4 regions of the Streptomyces sp. NPDC051561 genome follow, and region 3 is predicted to be linked to each of the others. Evidence: riboswitches for the same ligand, from Rfam matches in the RefSeq annotation. Region 3 holds a riboswitch; each other region holds the start of a gene.
What was found. Region 3 has a riboswitch for cobalamin ahead of ACIA73_RS28105 (FecCD family ABC transporter permease). Riboswitches for the same ligand answer to the same signal wherever they lie in the genome.
Positions count from the first base shown of each region.

Region 1: it holds a riboswitch for cobalamin, as region 3 does, so the genes downstream of both, ACIA73_RS10045 (prenyltransferase/squalene oxidase repeat-containing protein) here and ACIA73_RS28105 (FecCD family ABC transporter permease) in region 3, are expected to answer to the same signal.
Region 2: it holds a riboswitch for cobalamin, as region 3 does, so the genes downstream of both, metE (5-methyltetrahydropteroyltriglutamate--homocysteine S-methyltransferase) here and ACIA73_RS28105 (FecCD family ABC transporter permease) in region 3, are expected to answer to the same signal.
Region 4: it holds a riboswitch for cobalamin, as region 3 does, so the genes downstream of both, ACIA73_RS05675 (ribonucleoside-diphosphate reductase subunit alpha) here and ACIA73_RS28105 (FecCD family ABC transporter permease) in region 3, are expected to answer to the same signal.

Region 1 is NZ_JBITDM010000003.1:418,678-423,329, reverse strand. Features, by position in the region: gene ACIA73_RS10055 (energy-coupling factor transporter transmembrane component T) at 1-387, opposite strand, end outside; gene ACIA73_RS10050 (SCO2322 family protein) at 432-1,103, opposite strand; gene ACIA73_RS10045 (prenyltransferase/squalene oxidase repeat-containing protein) at 1,193-2,461, opposite strand; cobalamin riboswitch at 2,553-2,702, opposite strand; gene ACIA73_RS10040 (DUF2752 domain-containing protein) at 2,744-3,133, opposite strand; partial or broken gene ACIA73_RS10035 (TM2 domain-containing protein) at 3,137-3,427, opposite strand; gene ACIA73_RS10030 (MBL fold metallo-hydrolase) at 3,635-4,652, opposite strand, start outside.
Region 2 is NZ_JBITDM010000012.1:170,952-175,603, reverse strand. Features, by position in the region: gene metE (5-methyltetrahydropteroyltriglutamate--homocysteine S-methyltransferase) at 140-2,458, opposite strand; cobalamin riboswitch at 2,620-2,843, opposite strand; gene ACIA73_RS25485 (SAM-dependent methyltransferase) at 2,934-3,359, opposite strand; gene ACIA73_RS25480 (hypothetical protein) at 3,444-3,623, opposite strand; gene ACIA73_RS25475 (LysR family transcriptional regulator) at 3,718-4,652, shown strand, end outside.
Region 3 is NZ_JBITDM010000015.1:45,312-49,963, reverse strand. Features, by position in the region: gene ACIA73_RS28115 (PRD domain-containing protein) at 1-166, opposite strand, end outside; gene ACIA73_RS28110 (glucose PTS transporter subunit IIA) at 316-2,448, opposite strand; cobalamin riboswitch at 2,864-3,025, shown strand; gene ACIA73_RS28105 (FecCD family ABC transporter permease) at 3,131-4,231, shown strand; gene ACIA73_RS28100 (ABC transporter ATP-binding protein) at 4,231-4,652, shown strand, end outside.
Region 4 is NZ_JBITDM010000002.1:295,659-300,310, reverse strand. Features, by position in the region: gene ACIA73_RS05675 (ribonucleoside-diphosphate reductase subunit alpha) at 1-2,049, opposite strand, end outside; cobalamin riboswitch at 2,193-2,326, opposite strand; gene ACIA73_RS05670 (GNAT family N-acetyltransferase) at 2,393-2,893, opposite strand; gene ACIA73_RS05665 (YbdD/YjiX family protein) at 2,993-3,193, opposite strand; gene ACIA73_RS05660 (carbon starvation CstA family protein) at 3,196-4,652, opposite strand, start outside.

The DNA.
Region 1 (4,652 bases), on a different contig from region 3:
GTACAGGGCGAAGACCAACTGCTCGGCGGTGACCCGGCCGCCGAGCCTGACCCCCTTCGCCCAGTCCGGAAGCGGGACTTCCGGGAGCGTGAACAGCACATGCTGGCCGGGGATCGGCGAGCCCAGGAACACCGAGAACACCAGCCGGATCACCAGCACCATCAGGCCCAGCTTGACGAAGGCCCCGTACGACCGCGCCCACGGAGCGTCCGTCCGCCGCGCCGCGACCACATACCCGGCCACCCCGACGAGCAGTCCGAGCAGCAGCGGATTGGTGGTGCGCGAGGCGGCGGCGGCGAGCCCCAGCGCCCACAGCCACCAGGCCCCGGCGTGCAGGGCGTTGCTGCGGCTGGCGGCGGGGGCCCGCAGTGTCACCGCGGAGCCCATGCGTCCGGACAGCCTTCCGCCGCCCGGCTCGTCCGTGTCCCGGCTCATCCCCGGCGGCGGCGTGCCTGCCACACAGCGGCGGCGCCGAGCGCCAGTACCGCGGCGAGGCCGACCAGCACACCTGCGGAGGGGCCCACGCCCTCACCGTCGTCCGTGGCGGAAACGGAATGCGAGGTGGTGGGAGAGGGTGCGGCCGGGTCCGCCGACGGGGCGGAGCCTTCCGCCACCTGGTCCGCGCAGCCCGACTTCGGGTAGCCGGAGATGGCGCACAGCAGCGCCGCGTTGTTGTAGCGCAGCGGCTTGGCCACCACCGCGAGTGCTTCGGCGGTCGTCGAGTCCTCGCCCACCTGCGCGCACACGCTGCGGGGCGCAGGCGGGCTCTCCCCGTCCGGCGCGTCCTGGGGGGTGCCGAAGTCGAGGACCAGGGCGACGCGCTTGCTGCCGTCCTTGGCCGGGGTCTTCCCGCAGACGGCTTCGAAACCGGCCTCACCGCGCGGCTTGGCGGCGTCCTGCGAGTCCCGGCTCACTGAGAACCGGAATCCCTGCACCGAGCCGTCGGCCGGATGGGTGGTGGCCGCCCCCTGGGTCGCGTACGCCCACTTCGCGCCGTCGCGCTCCCAGAACGACCAGTAACGGTAACCGGAACCGGCATCCGCGGCCACTGCCGACGCCGCGGGCAGCAGCGCGAACAGCACCGCCCCCACCACGAGCAGCACCGCGGCGCACGGTCTCCGGAAAGCGTGCCCCCCTGTGGTCAGGGCCTTCGTGCCCCGGGCCTTCGTGGTCCGTCCCGGCCGAGCCCGGCTCACAGCTGCTGGTTCTTCTTGTTGCGGCCGCTGATCAGGAAGCCCGCGCCCATGCTCGCCACGAAGGCGATGCCCACGATCCACCAGGTCGCGGTCGAACCACCGTCGTCGGACTTCTTCTCCTCGGCGGAGTCCTTCGTGCCGTCCTTCCCGGCCCCCGGCTGGGACTCGGGAGCGGGGCCGGTCGCGTTCAGCTGGGCGACGAGGTCGGCGCCGCCGAAGGAGCGCGGGTCCATGCCGGTGGCGTGCGCGGCGAAGATCAGCTGCGCGTACGCCGCGGGACCGGCCCCCTTCGCCCAGGCGGCGGAGTTCTTGGCCAGCCACTCGGCGGGTTTGGCGGCGGCGGCCTTGTAGTCACCGGCGGCCAGGGCCACCACGGCGTCCGCGGTGTTGCCGAAGTCCGGCTTGTCCTCTGCGCCGGGCATCGCCGACTTCAGGTGCGAGCCGTTCTTCTCCAGCGTCCGGGAGAGGTAGTCGGCGCCGCCCGCCACCGCGGCCTCGGGGGTGGTCATGCCGTCCTTGCAGGCGGGCGCGACGGTGAGTTCCTTGGCGGCCTTGGGCGCCTGCACGACCAGACCCTTGAGCGCGGACGCGGTGACCACGGAGGCGGTCGCGTCGGCGTTCGGGAAGAGCTTCTTGGCCTTGTCCGGCTGGAAGGCGAAGGCGCCCTGGTGGGAGGCGTCGCCGTCGCACTTCACCTGGAAGTCCAGCAGTGCCTCCAGCGGCGACTTCCAGTCCTTGCCCTTGATGTCCTTGGGCTTCTCCCCGGCCGCGACCAGCGCACCGATCACCAGCGAGGTGGAGTTGGCGTCGCTCGGCGTGCCCGGCACATAGGGCCAGCCGCCGTCGGCGTTCTGCACGGACCTCAGCCAGCCCACGGCCTTCTGCGCGGCGGCGTCCTGCCCGCCGAGCGCGCTCAGTGCCTGCACCGCGGAGGCCGTCGCGTTGCTGTCGAGCATGACTTTCGGGTCCTTGGGGTCGCAGGCCTTGCCCGCGTCCGCGCGGTAGGCGGCGAAGCCGCCGTTGTCGCACTGCTGGCCCACCAGCCAGTCCACCGCCTTCGCGGCAGGCTTCACCCCGACGGTGTCCTGCGCGAGCAGTGCCAGGGACTGCCGGAAGACACCGTCGTACGTCGGGTCGCCCTTGCCGTACAGACCGGAGGGGAGCGCCACCGGCGACGGCGTCGGCGCTGCGACGGCGGCCGGGGCGGCCACCGCGCCGAGAACTGCGGTGGCGGCGAGCGCTGCGGCGCTGCGGCGAAGGGTCATGATGCGGTGGTGCCTCTCCTGAAGGGAGGCCGGGCACGGACCCCTTCTCCGGGCCCCGCGGCGCCGGCTCCGTATACCTCTACCTCGACGGTGCCGAGCCAGTCATGCGGGCCGGGCGTTCCGACTCTTCACCCTGCGGCGGGGTTCGCGCGCGGGGGGAATCACGGTTGCGGGTCAGTGCCGGATTCGCACCGGCTTCTCCCGTACGGGCATGATGACGACTCGCACACTCTACCGACCCGTAGGGGCCGGGGCCTGCCGCTGGGCCCCGGGCGGCGGGGCCTACAGATTCCGTACGAGAGTCCAGAGCGCCGCCACCGAGACCAGGGCGGTCACACCTTTGGTACCGAGCGCGACCCGGTAGCGCCTGCCGCGCACGGTGGCCGCGCTCCACCTCCCGTACAGCCACAGCACCCAGGGCGCGGCGAGCAGCAGTACCGGATTGGCGCGCCACGCGCCGGGCAGATCGCCGTGCAGCAGGCTGTACGTCATCCGGGTGCCGCCGCACGCCGGGCAGTCGAGCCCGGTCACCAGCTTCCACGGGCAGCGCAGGAACAGCTGACCCGGGTCGTAGGGGCTGTGCACAAAGACGTAGACGAGCCCCGCGAGCCCGGCCGCCGTCACGAGCACGGGCAGCAGGCGCGCGGGGCTGCGCAAGGGGGCGCCGGTCATGGGTCAGCCGCGCAGGACGCGACCCTGGGCGTCGGTCTTGCCGTCGCTGACCAGCAGGAGGATGGCGTCGATCAGTGCCCAGACGCCCAGGCCGCCGCAGGTCACCAGCTGGGCGATGGCCATGCCGATGTGCCCGGTGTAGAAGCGGCCGATACCGAAGGCACCCAGGAAGAACTGGAGCACCCCGGCCACGATCTTCGACTTGTCCGAGTACGGGCGGCCGTACGGGTCGTAGCCGTAGGGGGCCTCGGGGGAGGGCGGGTACGGGGAGCCGGGCGGGAACGGGGAGCCGTAGGCCATGGGGGGTCGCTCTCTGCAGTACGAAAGGATCAACCACCCATGGTCGTTCATATCGGTCGTGGCCTTGACCAACGGGTGTCCCCGCGGCGCGAGCCGAAGGTCCCCATTCGCAGCAAAAGCCGCAATCGGCGTCTCACTTGGTGGCGTGGCGCCCGCAACGGCCCCGGTTCGCGGGGCAGTTGCGGAACCACGTGTTCCGCCTCACATCGCGACGTACACCACCGGATCGCTCCCCGGGACCGCCTCCGCGTGTCCCAGTTTCACCAGCCGCCGCAGATGGGCCTCGGCTTCCGAGACCGCGATGTTCCGCGAGCCGTACGGGATCTGGTCCCACGGGCGGTTCCACTCCATCCGCTCCGCGATCTGCCAGGGGGTCAGGGGAGTGGTGAGCAGGGCGCGCAGCCCGGCGAGCCGTTCCTCGTGGTGGGCGAGGAGTTCCTCGACGCGCTCGCGCGGGGTGGTGAAGGCGTGCTGGTGCGCGGGGAGCACCTCGGCGACGCCGAGGGCGGCAATCCGTTCGAGGGAGGCCAGGTAGTCGCCGAGGGGGTCTCCCCCGCTCGAACGGAGCGGGGAGCTCGGGGGAGGGCCTTCGCCGCTCGGACGGAGTTGAGGGCCGGTGGCGGTGGCGTCGTCCGGATCCTCGTAGAGGCCGATGTGCGGGGTGATGCCGGGCAGGAGGTGGTCGCCGGAGAAGAGGCGGCCGTGGCCGGGGAGGTTCGCCGGGTGGTCCTCCTCCAGGTGCAGGCACACATGGCCTGGCGTGTGCCCCGGCGTCCACACGGCGCGCAGCCGCCGACCCGCCAGCGGCAGCAGGTCGCCGGGCGCGATCTCCCGGTCCGGGAGCGCCGCACTCAGCCCCGGCAGCGTCCGCATCCGTCCCGACGCGCGGGCCGCCCGCAGCGGACCGAGGTGGTCCTCGGGGGCTCCCGCGTGGGCCAGCTTGGCGGTCAGGTAGTCGAGCCAGGTGCCCGGTTCGGCACTGCGGGTGCGGCGCACCACCTCGGTGTCGGCGGCGTGCATCGCGATCCACGCGCCGGAGGCGTCCCGCACCTGTCCGGACAGACCGTGGTGGTCGGGGTGGTGGTGGGTGATCAGCACGCCGTGGATGTCCTCGACGCGTACGTCCAGCGCGGCGAGGCCCGCGACCAGGGTGTCCCAGGAGGTGGGGTCGTCCCAGCCGGTGTCGATCAGCACCGGGCCCCGGTCGGTGTCCAGGAGG
Region 2 (4,652 bases), on a different contig from region 3:
CAGGCGGGAACGCGCTGTTAGGGTCACCTTAGTTCAGAGGAGAACCCCAGGTGAGAGGCAGGGGGTGGAAGCACCTGCCGCCACCTCCACCTCCTGCCCTGCCACCCCTGCCCTGCCGGATCCGCGGAGATCCCCAGGGTCAGGACGCGGGCAGTTCCCCGCGGACGGTGCGAGCCGCCGCGACCAGGTTCTCCAGCGACGCCTTCGTCTCCGGCCAGCCGCGGGTCTTCAGCCCGCAGTCGGGATTGACCCACAGCCGCCGCGGCCCGATCGCCTCAAGTCCCTCGCGCAGCAGCGCCGCAGCCTCGGCGGCGGACGGTACGCGCGGGGAGTGGATGTCGTACACACCGGGTCCCGCCTCGCGCGGGTAACCGTGGGAGGCGAGTTCGCGGGCCACCTGCATGTGGGAGCGGGCGGCCTCCAGGCTGATCACATCGGCGTCGAGATCGTCGATGGCCTGCACAATGTCACCGAACTCGGCGTAGCACATATGGGTGTGGATCTGGGTCCGGGGCTGTACGCCGCCGGTGGTCAGCCGGAAGGACTCGGTGGCCCAGTCGAGGTAGCCGGGGCGCCCCGCGGCGCGCAGCGGCAGGGTCTCACGCAGCGCGGGCTCGTCGACCTGGATCACGCAAGTACCCGCCGACTCAAGGTCGTTGACCTCGTCCCGCAGGGCCAGGGCGACCTGACGCGCGGTGTCGCCGAGCGGCTGGTCGTCCCGTACGAACGACCAGGCGAGCATCGTCACCGGCCCGGTCAGCATCCCCTTGACCGGGCGGTCGGTGAGCGAGTTCGCGAACGACGTCCAGCGCACCGTCATCGGCTCGGGCCGGGAGATGTCGCCTGCCAGGACCGGCGGGCGCACATAACGGGTGCCGTACGACTGGACCCAGCCGTGCCGGGTGGCGAGGTAGCCCGTGAGCCGCTCGGCGAAGTACTGCACCATGTCGTTGCGTTCGGGCTCGCCGTGCACCAGGACGTCGAGCCCGGCCTTCTCCTGGAAGGCCAGTACCTCGCGGATCTCAGCCTCGATGCGTTCCTCGTAGCCCGCCGTGTTGATGCGTCCGGCGCGCAGGTCGGCGCGGGCCGTGCGGAGTTCGGCTGTCTGCGGGAAGGAGCCGATGGTGGTGGTCGGCAGGAGCGGCAGCCGCAGCCGGGCCCGCTGGGCGACGGCCCGCTGTGCGTACGGTGCCGAGCGGCGGCTGTCCGCCTCGGTGACGGCGGTGGCCCGCTCCCGTACCGCTGGGTCGTGGGTGATCGGGGAGTGGGCGCGGGAGGCCAGGTCGGCCCGGTTGGCGGCGAGTTCGCCGGTGATCGCACCGGTGCCCCGTTCCAGGCCGCGGGCGAGGGTGACGACCTCCGTGGCCTTCTGCCGGGCGAAGGCCAGCCAGCGCAGGATCTGCGGTGCGACGTCCCGTTCGGCGGCCGTGTCGAGCGGGACGTGCAGCAGCGAGCAGGAGGTTGCCACATCGATCCGGTCGGCCAGGCCGAGCAGGGTGCCCAGGGTGGCGAGGGACTTCTCGAAGTCGTTGATCCAGATGTTGCGGCCGTTGACCACGCCCGCGACCAACCGCTTGCCGGGCAGCCCGCCGACGGCGGCGAGGTCGGCCAGATTCGCCGCGGCGGCCTCGGTGAAGTCCAGGGCCAGGCCCTCCACCGGGGCCTTGGCGAGCACCGGGAGGGCTTCGCCCAGCCGGTCGAAGTAGGAGGCCACCAGCAGCTTCGGACGGCTCGGCAGGGCGCCGAGGTCGCGGTAGGCGCGGGCGGTGGCGTTCAGTTCGGCAGGCGTCCGGTCCTGGACCAGGGCGGGCTCGTCCAGCTGCACCCACTCGGCGCCCGCCGCACGCAGATCGCCCAGCACCTCGGCGTACACCGGAAGCAGCCGGTCCAGCAGCGTCAGCGGCTCGAAACCCGGGTCGACGCCGGGGGCGGGCTTGGCCAGCAGGAGATAGGTGAGCGGGCCGACCAGGACGGGGCGCGGGGTGTGGCCGAGCGCGAGGGCCTCCTTCAGCTCGGCGACCTGCTTGGCCGAGTCCGCCGAGAAGACGGTGTCCGGGCCCAACTCGGGCACCAGATAGTGGTAGTTGGTGTCGAACCACTTGGTCATCTCAAGAGGCGCCACGTCCTGGTTGCCGCGGGCCATGGCGAAGTAGCCGTCGAGCGGATCGGCATCGACGTCGGCGCGGTGCCTGGCCGGGACGGCGCCGACCATGACGCTGGTGTCCAGCACGTGGTCGTAGTACGAGAAGTCACCGGTCGGCACCTCATGGACGCCGGCCTCGGCCAACTGCTGCCAGTTCGCCCGGCGCAGGTCCCGCGCGGTCGACTCCAGGGCTTCGGCGGTGACCCGGCCCTTCCAGTACCCCTCGACGGCCTTCTTCAGTTCCCGGTTCGGGCCCTGGCGGGGGTAGCCGTACACGGTGGCGCGTACTGCCGCGGGTGCGGACTTCGGTGTCACGGAAATCTCCTTCGCGAGATGACTCCTGAGAATCCCGGCAACGGGACACGGACGCGAAGGGATGACGAACCGGGCGGACCGGACGTGCCGACGGGCACGGTCCTTCGCCTGGTAGGTACGCCGACCCGCCCACGAGGTCACCGGAATTTCCGTACGCGAGCGGTCGCGTACGGGCAGCGGGCAGGTCTTCGGACTCGTGGGCGCACCTACCGGGCCTCCGGCAGACACCTACTGGCCGTCGCTTCCCAAATCCGTCCGGATCCAGTGCGTATGACGGCGGTCGTTCCCACTCACCGCTGCGGGGCAGTCCCGGATTCCCACCGGGTTCCCTCTTACGACGCTCCCGCCTGGCGGACGGGTGCGAACCAGCTGCACCGGCCAGCGTAGGGGGCAACAGGCCCTTGCGGGCCGGGCTGTTCACATTCCGGAACGTGAAATGAGACACCACCTCCGGGCATGGGCAGCCGGGACCGCATCAGGGCGGCAGCCGGATCTCGCGCAGCGGATCGCCGCCGTCGACGAAGAGCCGTCCGCCGGGTGCGGGCACGGCGGCGATACGGGGCATGGCGCGCAGCCCGAGTTCCGGGTGGCGCCCGTCGAGCGCGCCCACCCGGAGGGCGAGGACGAGGTCGAAGGGCCCCTCTGCGGGGGCGGGTTCGAAGGTCTCGATGGCACCCTGTCGCAGCCGCGGCCGCCCGGAGGCGATCTCCTCGGCGCAGGCCGCGGCCGCCAGGGTCACGGCACGTTCCGACCGGTCGATGGCGACGAGGTGACCGGAATCCGGGCGTGCGGCCACCGCCCGGGCCGCCGCACCGGGACCGCACCCGATCTCCAGGACCTTCATATCGGGTGCGAGGGGCAGGGACTCCACGCATGCGGCGATGCGGCGCGAGAGCGGCATGGGCCGAGAGTCCCACGGGGAGCGGGGTCGGGTGAACTGTGCTGTTGCGTCAGGGAGTTCGAGCGGGCCATTGGATCGGCGCTGTCACGAATCTGCCCGTGCTCCGGGAAGCACCTTGGCCAGCAAGTGCCGAAGGCGCACGCCGGACGCGACGGCGTCGATACGGGTGTCGGACGGCCGGAGCGGCGCCGCGGCGACCAGGGTCTGGCCGGACACGGCCAACAGCAGCGGACCGGCGGGAGCGGGGGAGGCGTGGAGAGGCATGACCTCTACGTTCGTCGGCCGCCCCCTCCCCGGTCCAACACCTGTCCCGCGTTGATCCACACACTTGCGTTGTCAATCGCCGTAGGGTGACGGGGTGCCCCACGATGTCGACCCCCGGCTCCTCCGCGCCCTCGTCACCACTGCCGAGGAACTCCACTTCACCCGCGCCGCCGCCCGCCTCTACCTCGCCCAGCAGGCGCTGAGCCGCGACATCCGCCGCCTGGAACGCCGGCTGGGCACGGAGTTGTTCGTCCGCACCACCCGCCACGTCCGCCTCACCGATGAGGCCACCCGGCTGCTGCCCCACGCCCGCCGGGTGCTCGCCGCCCACGACGCCTTCAACACCGCGGTCTCGGTACGGGACGAGCGGCCGCTGCTCGTCGATGTGGGCACCCGGATCGGCACCGGCTTCACCGCCCTGGAGGAGACCAGACGCACCTACCCCCGGCTGGAACTCGTCGCCCGCTTCCACACCGGCCTCACCGGTGCGGCCAGGGAGATCCTCGACGGCCGGCTCGATGTCTCCTTCGGCCGGTTCGCGGGGCTCGCTCCGGCGGTGGCCGAGCAACTCGCCCACTGCCCGGTCCGCTACGAGCGGATGACCGTCCTGCTGCCCGAGGACCATCCGCTCTGCGCACAGGACCGTGTCCCGCTGGACGCGCTGCGCGGAAAGACCCTCTACGTGGCGGCCGGGAACCCGGACGCCGCCGAGTGGACCGACCTCGCCGGGCGTCTGTTCGCCACACACGGCATCCATCCGGCCGAGCCGTTCCCGCAGATCGAAGGCCCGGAGGAGTTCATCCGGGTCGTACGCAAGCGGGGCTGGTGGGTTCTGGCCAACACCGAATTCGTCGAGGTGCCCGGCATGGTGCTGCGGCCGCTCAGCGACCCCGCCCCCCTCTCGCCCGTCTCGCTCGTCTGGCGCAAGGGACTGCACCATCCCGCCCTCCAGGCCCTCGCGGCCACCGCCCGCAGCCTCGCGCGGGAGCACCGGTGGCTCGTACGGCCGCCGCACACCTGGCTTCCCCA
Region 3 (4,652 bases):
GGTCGCGGCCGTCGGCCGGCACGAAGACGCGCACGATCAGGGAGGGGTCGACGGGCTTGCCCTGGCGGGCGCCGAAGCCGATGCCACGACCGGTGAGGATGACTTCCTGGCCGTTCTCGTCGCGCGCGAGAACCACGTTGTTGTTGAGGACACGCAGCGCCTTCAACGCCGGTCCGCCTTTCCGTCCGTGGTCCGATTTCCGACCAATGATCTCGCATTGCCCACCGTGTCGCGTCACCCCTCCCCAACCGACGCGGTGCTCGCAGGCGTCCCGCCGGGGACGCCTGCGAGCACCGGATCGTGGTGCGGGGGTGGTCACCGCCGCACGGTCACCACAGGAGCGCCGACAGTGACGTCCTGCCCGAGGTGCGGTTCGACCGAGGTGAGGTCGGCGGTGTTGGTGACCGTCATGAGTGTGACGGCCGGGTGCTGTGCGGCCCGGACGGCGTCGAGGTCGACCTCGGCGAGGAGGTCACCGACGGACACGCGCCGACCCGCCTCGACGCGTACGTCGAAGCCCTCGCCCTTCATCTGCACCGTGTCGATGCCGATGTGGATGAGCACTTCGACGCCGTCGTCGGTCCGGATTCCGAAGGAGTGGCCGGTGGCGGCGGTCGTCACCAGTTCACCGTCGACCGGGGATACGACGCGGCCGTCGGACGGCTCGATTCCCACGCCTTCGCCGAGGGCACGGGAGGCGAAGACCGGGTCCGGGACCTCGTCGAGGCCGACCACGCGGCCGGCGACCGGCGCCGCGAGGACGAGGCTTGGTCCGGGAGCGGCGGGAGCGGCGGCCGTGGCGGTGGAACCTGCGGACGCGCGGACGGCACCGGCACCGGCACCGGCACCGACGGCCACGAGCGCGCGGTCGTCGGCCGGAGTGGTCTCGGCCGGGGTGGTGTTCTCGGTCCCGGTGGTGTTCTCGGCGTCCGTGGCCCGTTCGGCCGCGTCCCGTTCGGCGTTGGCCAGGGCGCGCTCCGCCGGGGTGCGGAAGTCGGAGAAGTACACGAGCGCCATCGAGGTGAAGAAGGCCGCCGTGATCGCGATGCCGTACGTGGCCATCGGCGAGAAGACCGGGATGGTAAGCAGCGAGGTGAAGGCGAACGCGTTGGTGTCGACGCCGCCCAGGACGCCCACGAGCACACCGCCCACGAGGCAGCCCACGAGCATGCGCGGGTAGATCCGCTTGAAGCGCAGGTGGATGCCGTACAGCGACGGCTCGGAGATACCGCCGAACAGACCTGCCGCGAGGGCTCCCGTCGCGGTCTGGCGCATCTCCTTCTCGCGGTGGCGTACGGAGAGCAGCAGCACGCCGGCGGTGGCGCCGAAGCAGGCGAAGTTCCAGGCGCCCATGGGGCCCTGGATGAAGTCGTAACCGAGGGTGTTGATGTTCACCAGCATGAGCGCGTTCAGCGGCCAGTGCAGGCCGAGCGGCACCAGGAACGGGTAGATCAGCGGGATGATGATCGCGAAGACGATCGGGGCGTTGCCGTTCAGCCAGGACAGCCCCTCACCGAGTCCGTTGCCGGCCCAGATGCCCATGGGACCGATGAGGAAGGCGGTCACCGGGATCATGATCAGCATGCTGAAGAACGGCACGAACACCATGTGCACATTCTCCGGGAAGACGCGCTGCAGACCCTTGTAGACCAGGGCGAGCAGGGCGACCATCAGCAGCGGCACGAAGACCTGGCCGCCGTAGTCGTTCAGCTGCATCGGCAGCCCGAAGACGTGCGCCACGCACTCCTGGGTGCCCAGCGTGGCGTTGGTGGTGCAGGTGATGCCGGGGATGCCGGAGTCCTTGTTGAGCATGCCCGTGAAGTTCGGGGTCATCACCGCGGCCATCACGGCGGCGCCCACCCACGGGTCGATCCTCAGCTTCTTGGCCGCGTTGTACGCGACGAAGATCGGCAGGAAATACAGCACCGAACGCCACATCGCGTCGACGAACACCCAGGTGGCGGACTTGTCCGCGGCTCGGAAATCGACCAGGCCGAAGGCGTCGAGTACGGAGGCGATCGCGATGATCAGCGAGGAACCGAGGAGTACGCCCATGAGCGGCCGGAACGAGTCGGAGAGGTACTCGAAGAAGTTGTCGACCCAGCCGTAGCGCCCGCGGCCCTTGGCGCGGACCGCCGCCTTGACCTCGGCGTCGGACTTGGGGCGGGGCGCGGTGCCACCGCTCATCGACGGCAGATTCATGATCTCGGCGTGGACGCGCGCGACGGCTCCGCCGATCACGATCTGGAAGCGGTCGCCGGACTGCGCCACGGTGCCCATGACGCCGCCGAGGGCGTCGAGGCCGGGCTTGTCCACCTTCTCGCCGTCGTGGAGCTGGAATCGCAGCCGTGTCGCGCAGTGCGTGAGGCTCTCGATGTTCTCGGCTCCGCCGACACCGCGGAGAATCTCCTCCGCCAGTGCCCCGGGCCCCTGTGCGTGTGTGTTCATGATGCGTCCTTGCATCTACGGGCGCTTGCCGTCCTGGATCGGTCCGCGACCTCGCACGCCGGATTGTGGGCAACAAAAAAGGCCCGGGTCGCGCACGCGGCGCGTCCCAGGCCTTGCCTCCCCTCAAGCGGTACGCCGCCGTCGCATCGCGAGTGGCGATGGCGGTGACGTCCTCGGGGAGTAACAATCCTGCGATCGAGATCGATCGGACACGACTGTAGCACCGCGTGCCGAGCGACCGGACGGGCTGCCGGTGACCCCGGGTGACACCCTGCTTCAGGCCCTCTCGCGAGCCGATTCTGCTCGCCCCCGATCTCGCCGGCCGTTTCCTGGATGCCGGGAGCAGAAACGGAAACGAGCGAGCCACGCACCGGCACCAGCACCAGCACGGTAACTACGGAGCCGGGAAGGTGCCTTGGGACATTTCCGGGACCGTACGGGCCCCGCGCACCCGTTAAGCTGCAGGAACTCCACGGGGGAAGCCGGTCGAAATCCGGCGCTGACCCGCAACGGTGGGCGGGACCGGGCACTTCCGGTCCCGCGAGCCCGATCACCCGCGGACGTGAAACGCACCTGTCGATTCGCCGTGGACTGCGAGAGGCGCTGCACCGGGCGTCCCGCGCCCCGGGCCGCTGCTTCGGTCGTCGTAGCCGCACGGCCCGAGGCGAAAGCGATCGTGCCCGTGGCCACTGCCCTCGACCGCCCCTGCGCACCACCGGACACCACGCGTACCGGTGCGCCACCGCCCCGGCGCGCCCCGCTGTCCCTCCTGATACCGGCTCTGGTCGTCGCCCTGGCGCTCTCCCTGGTCTGCGGGGCGGGTTTCGGCGCCTCCGGTCTGACCTGGGGCGAGGTGCTGCACTACCTGTGGGCGGGGCTGAGCGGCGGGGCGATTTCGGCCGACGAGGTCGCCGCCTACACGATCGTGTGGGAACTCCGTTTCCCGCGTGCCGTGCTGGCCGCGGTGGTCGGTGCCGGTCTTTCGGCGATCGGCGTCGCGGTGCAGGCGATGGTCCGCAACGCGCTCGCCGACCCCTTCGTCCTGGGCATCTCCTCGGGGGCTGCGGTCGGCGCGAACGCGGTGCTGCTCTTCGGGGCCCTCGGCGCGCTCGGCGTGTGGGCGCTCTCCGCGGCCGCCTTCACCTCCGCGCTCGCCTCCATGGCCCTGGTCTACGCGGTGGCCCGCACGCCGCGCGGGCTGACACCGCTGCGCCTGGTCCTGACGGGCACCGCCATGTACTACGGCTTCTCGGCCGTCACCACCTTCATGGTGTTCGCCGCCGAACGCGGCGAGGCGGCCCGCTCCGCCATGATGTGGCTGCTGGGCAGCCTGGGCGGGGCGAGCTGGGCCTCCGTCCCCATCGCGGCGGGCGCGGTCTGCGCGGGACTCGCCCATCTCGCCTGGTCCGCACGCCGGTTGAACGCCCTCGCCATGGGCGACGAGACCGCCGCCGCGCTGGGCGTGGACGCCGCTCGCCTGCGCAAGGAGCTGTTCGTGGTGTGCGCGGCCGTGACCGGGGCGGTGGTCGCGGTGAGCGGGGCGATCGGCTTCGTCGGACTGATGGTGCCGCACGCGGTGCGGATGCTCGTGGGTGCGGACCACCGCCGGCTCCTCGCGGTGGCCCCTCTGCTGGGAGCACTTCTCCTCATCTGGGTCGACGTGCTGTCCCGCGTGGTGCTCGCACCGGTGGAACTCCCGGTGGGGGTGGTGACGGCGGCGGTCGGCGTACCGTGCTTCGTACTGCTGATGCGGCGCAACTCCTACTCCTTCGGGGGTGTGTGATGCGTGTCGACATCACGGATCTGACCGTGGAGATCGCCGGGACCCGGCTGGTGTCCGACCTGGCGCTGCACGCCGGCAGCGGCCAGTTCGTCGGCCTGGTCGGCCCGAACGGCAGCGGCAAGTCCACCCTGCTGCGCACCGTCTACCGCGCGCTGCGCCCGACCACCGGCACCATCCTGCTCGACGGTGACGACCTGTACGCGATGAGCGCGCGCGAGGGCGCACGCCGGCTTGCCGCGCTCCCTCAGGAAGCGTCCACGGAATTCGACTTCACGGTCGCCGAGGTCGTCGCGATGGGACGGGTTCCGCACCAGCGTGCGACGGCTCGCGCCACCGACGACGACCGCGACGTCTGCACGACCTCCCTCGCCCGGGTCGGCGCGGCGCACCTGGCCGGCCGGGGCTTCCTCACCCTCTCCGG
Region 4 (4,652 bases), on a different contig from region 3:
GATCCAGTTGAAGCCCTGGACCGAGCCGGAGGCCTCGCGCAGTGCCTCGCGGGTCTGGGCGTCCCAGACGCCGAGCGCCTTCAGGTCGTTGACCAGATAGGAGTTGACCTGGAGGAACTCGCCGGAGAGGGTCTCGCGCTTGAAGAGGTTGGAGACCTGCGGCTCGATGCACTCGTAGACACCGGCGATGGACGCGATGGTGGCGGTGGGGGCGATGGCGAGCAGCAGCGAGTTGCGCATGCCGGTGCGTGCGATACGGGCGCGGAGGGCTTCCCAGCGCTCCGGCCAGTTGACCTCGACACCGTAGTGGTCGGGGTGCAGTACGCCACGGGCGGTGCGGGTCTTCTCCCAGGCCGGGAGCGGGCCGGAGCGCTCGGCGAGGTCGCAGGACGCCTCGTACGCGGCGAGCATGATCCGCTCGGCGATACGGGTGGAGAGGGCGGCCGCCTCGGGGGAGTCGAACGGCATCTTCAGCTGGAAGAAGACGTCCTGGAGGCCCATCGCGCCGAGGCCCACCGGGCGCCACTTGGAGTTGGAGGTGGCGGCCTGCTCGGTCGGGTAGAAGTTGATGTCCACCACCCGGTCCAGGAAGGTGACGGCGGTGCGGACGGTCTCGTCCAGCCGCTCCCAGTCGATGTCGCGGGTGGCGGGGAGGACGAAGGCGCCCATGTTGACCGAGCCGAGGTTGCAGACGGCGGTCTCGCCGTCGTTGGTCACTTCGAGGATCTCGGTGCAGAGGTTGGAGGAGTGGACCGTGTGGCCCGGCTCCGCCGTCTGGTTGGCGGTGCGGTTGGAGGCGTCCTTGAAGGTCATCCAGCCGTTGCCGGTCTGCGCGAGGGTGCGCATCATGCGGCCGTAGAGCTCCCGGGCGGAAATGGTCCTGCGGGCCAGGCCCGCCGCCTCCGCCTTGCGGTACGCGGCGTCGAACTCGTCGCCCCACAGGTCGACCAGCTCGGGCACGTCGGCGGGGGAGAAGAGGGACCACGGGCCGTCCTGGTCGACCCGGCGCATGAACTCGTCGGGGATCCAGTGCGCGAGGTTCAGGTTGTGCGTACGGCGGGCGTCCTCGCCGGTGTTGTCGCGGAGCTCCAGGAACTCCTCGATGTCCGCGTGCCAGGTCTCCAGGTAGACGGCGGCGGCACCCTTGCGCCGGCCGCCCTGGTTCACGGCGGCCACGGAGGCGTCGAGGGTCTTCAGGAACGGGACGATGCCGTTGGAGTGCCCGTTGGTGCCCCGGATCAGGGAGCCGCGGGCGCGGATGCGGGAGTACGAGAGGCCGATGCCGCCGGCGTGCTTGGAGAGGCGGGCCACCTGGTGGTAGCGGTCGTAGATGGAGTCCAGCTCGTCGACGGGGGAGTCGAGGAGGTAGCAGGACGACATCTGCGGGTGGCGGGTGCCGGAGTTGAAGAGCGTCGGCGAGGACGGGAGGTAGTCCAGCCGGCTCATCAGCCGGTAGAGGGAGGCGACCTCGGCGAGAGCCCGCTCGCTGTCGTCCTGCGCGAGGCCGGAGGCCACCCGCAGCATGAAGTGCTGCGGGGTCTCGACGACCTGGCGGGTGATCGGGTGGCGCAGCAGGTAGCGGCTGTAGACGGTGCGCAGGCCGAAGTACTCGAAGCGGTCGTCGCCCTCCAGGTCGATCAGTGCGTCGAGGGCCGCCGCGTGCTTGCTGACGAAGCCGGCCGTACGGTCCGCGATGAGCCCTTCGCGGTGGCCGACGGCGACGGAGCCGGAGAAGGAGTGCACACCCTGGGTGGCGGCCTCGTCCCGGATCGTACGGGTGAGGAGGCGGGCGGCCAGTCGCGAGTAGGCCGGGTCCTCGGAGATGAGACCTGCGGCGGACTCGGTGGCGAGCTCCCGGAGTTCGGCGGCGTCCGAGCCCGCGTGGCGCCCACGGAGGGCGGCGGCGGCGACCCGGCCGGGGTCGGTGTCGGGCAGGTCGGCGGTCAGGTCGGTCAGGGTGCGCAGGAGGGCGGTGCCGGGGGCGTCCTGCTGGTCCTGGTGGTCCGTACGCTGCTCGGCGATGGCCGGGTCGACTGGCGCGATGGTCACGTGGGGGCTCTCCCTCGCTCGGCGCCGTGCCTGCGGCGGGAGGAAGGGGCGCACGGGCGCACGCCGGCCCGGAAACGGGCGTACGTCGCCTTGCGTCCACTGGCCCTACCGCGAGGCCCGGACGAATCGGTGTCCGGATCGGTCGAACCGGACGGGCTGTCGGCAGGTGCTCGGACTCGGCGTGCGCAAATGTGCACAAGGCATACCGTTGCGGGACAGTTCCGGATTCGCACCGGATTCCCCTGCGGTGACAGCAGCCATGAGCATACATGTGGTGGGTGCTGGGTGATGCACCCACCACATCTTGTGTCGCGCGCCGGGGCTCTTCCCTTGCGGAAGCGGCTCAGAGGGTCATCTTGTACGTCAACAGGCTCAATCCGGGAACCGGTTCCCAGTCCCGTTCCGGGGTGCGCGTGAAGCCGAGGCGCTCATAGATCCGGTGCGCCCCGAGCATGGCGGGCTGGGTCGACATCACCAGTCGTACGACACCCCGCTCGGCCCTCGCTCGCGCGACGCACTCCCGCACCAGGGCCTCGCCGACGCCCCGCCCGCGGGCCCGGTGGGCGACCGCCAGCATCCGGAACTCGGCCTCCCCCGGCCGGCCGATGTCCTGTAGCGGACTGCCCTGGGCGGCGTAGGTGACCGTGCCCAGGAGGGTGTCGTCGGTGTCCACGGCGACCAGCAGGTCGGCCTTGCCTGCGCGGGCCGGGGTGTCGCGCAGGACCAGGAGGTACGGGTCCTCGGCGCCGGCGCCGAGGAGGCCGTCGTCGAGGTAGGCGGATGCGGTGAGGTCGCCGGTTTCGGGGAATTCGGTGGGCCGGGCGGCCCGGATGCGGATGTCCATGGCAGGGAGTGTGCATGGCGACGGCCCGGTGCCCCACCCCGTTTCGAGGGGCGGGACACCGGGCCGTCAACGTGGCGCGGGTACGTAAGGGCCGAGGGGTCAGCAGCAGCGGAACCCCTCGCGGGGGTCGCCCTCGCGGGCGTCCGTGCGGCTGCGCTCGAAGGCGCGGCGGGTCATCACCGGGGCGTCGGGGGAGTGGGTGCGGGCGTGGGCCACATAGTGGTCGTACGCTGCCTCGCCGGTCAACTCGCGGACGTACCAGCGTAGTTGGGAGAAGCGGCGACGTGCACTCAGGGCCATGCTCACACCGTACTCCCGGTCCTGGCCGGGCTGTCCGCGCCGGCGGCGGCCAGTTCCGCCTTCTCCTCCTTGGTGGCGAAGAGGGAGGCCGGGGCGACGATTTCCGACTTGACGTACGGGGTCTCGCTGACCTTGACGCCCCCGGGGTTGCGGATCGCCTTGAGGCAGGCGCGGCAGGCCTCGAAGAGGACGACCACGATGAGGACGGCGAAGAGGATCGAAAGGACACCGTCCACCGTGGAGTTGGTGACGATGGTCTCCATCTGCTCGCGGTTCTTGGCGAGTCCGACCTTGTCGAGGCCCTTGTCGAGCGCGCTCTGGTAGACGTCGCGCTGGGCGAAGAAGCCCACCCGGGGGTCGGCGGAGAAGATCTTCTGCCAGCTGGCGGTGAGGGTCACCGCGACGTCCCAGAGCAGCGGAACGGCCGTCACCCAGGCGTACTTGAGACGTCCCGACTTGATCAGCAGCGTGGTGCAGACCGCGAGCGCGACGGCGGCCAGCAGCTGGTTGGCGATGCCGAAGAGCGGGAAGAGCTGGTTGATGCCGCCCAGCGGGTCGTGCACGCCGACCCAGAGGAAGTAGCCCCAGGCGAAGACCACGATGGCGCTGGCGATCCAGACGCCCGGCTTCCAGCTGACGTTCTTGAACGGCTTGTAGACGTTGCCCAGCATGTCCTGGAGCATGAACCGGCCGACCCGGGTACCCGCGTCCAGCGTCGTCAGAATGAACAGCGCCTCGAACATGATCGCGAAGTGGTACCAGAAGGCCTTGAGCGCGGCGCCGCCGAAGGCCGCCGAGAAGATCTCCGAGAGGCCGAGCGCGAAGGTCGGCGCGCCTCCCGTCCGGTGCAGCAGGCTGGCCTCCTCGACGTCCTTGGCGGCCTGCGCCAACGCGTCGGGAGAGATGGAGAATCCGAGGTTGCCGACCGCCTGTGAGGCGGCCTGCACGGTGTCGCCGACCACACCTGCGGGCGCGTTGACCGCGAAGTACAGACCCGGGTCGATGATGCAGGCGGCTATCAGCGCCATGATCGCGACGAACGACTCGACCAGCATGGAGCCGTAGCCGATCGTGCGGATCTGGGTCTCCTTCTGGATCATCTTCGGGGTGGTCCCCGAGGAGATCAGGGCGTGGAAGCCGGAGAGCGCACCACAGGCGATGGTGATGAAGACGAACGGGAAGAGCGAGCCCGCGAAGACCGGTCCGGTGCCGCTGGTCGCGAACTTGGTGATGCCGTCCATCTTCAGGGTGGGCATCGCGATGAGGACGCCGACGGCCAGCAGACCGATGGTGCCGACCTTCATGAAGGTGGAGAGGTAGTCGCGCGGGGCGAGCAGCAGCCACACCGGCAGTACGGACGCCAGGAATCCGTAGATCACCATGTAGATGACCAGCGTGCCGGGCTCCAGCGTGAAGGTCTCCGCCCAGGAGGACTCGGCGACCCAGCCGCCCGCGATGA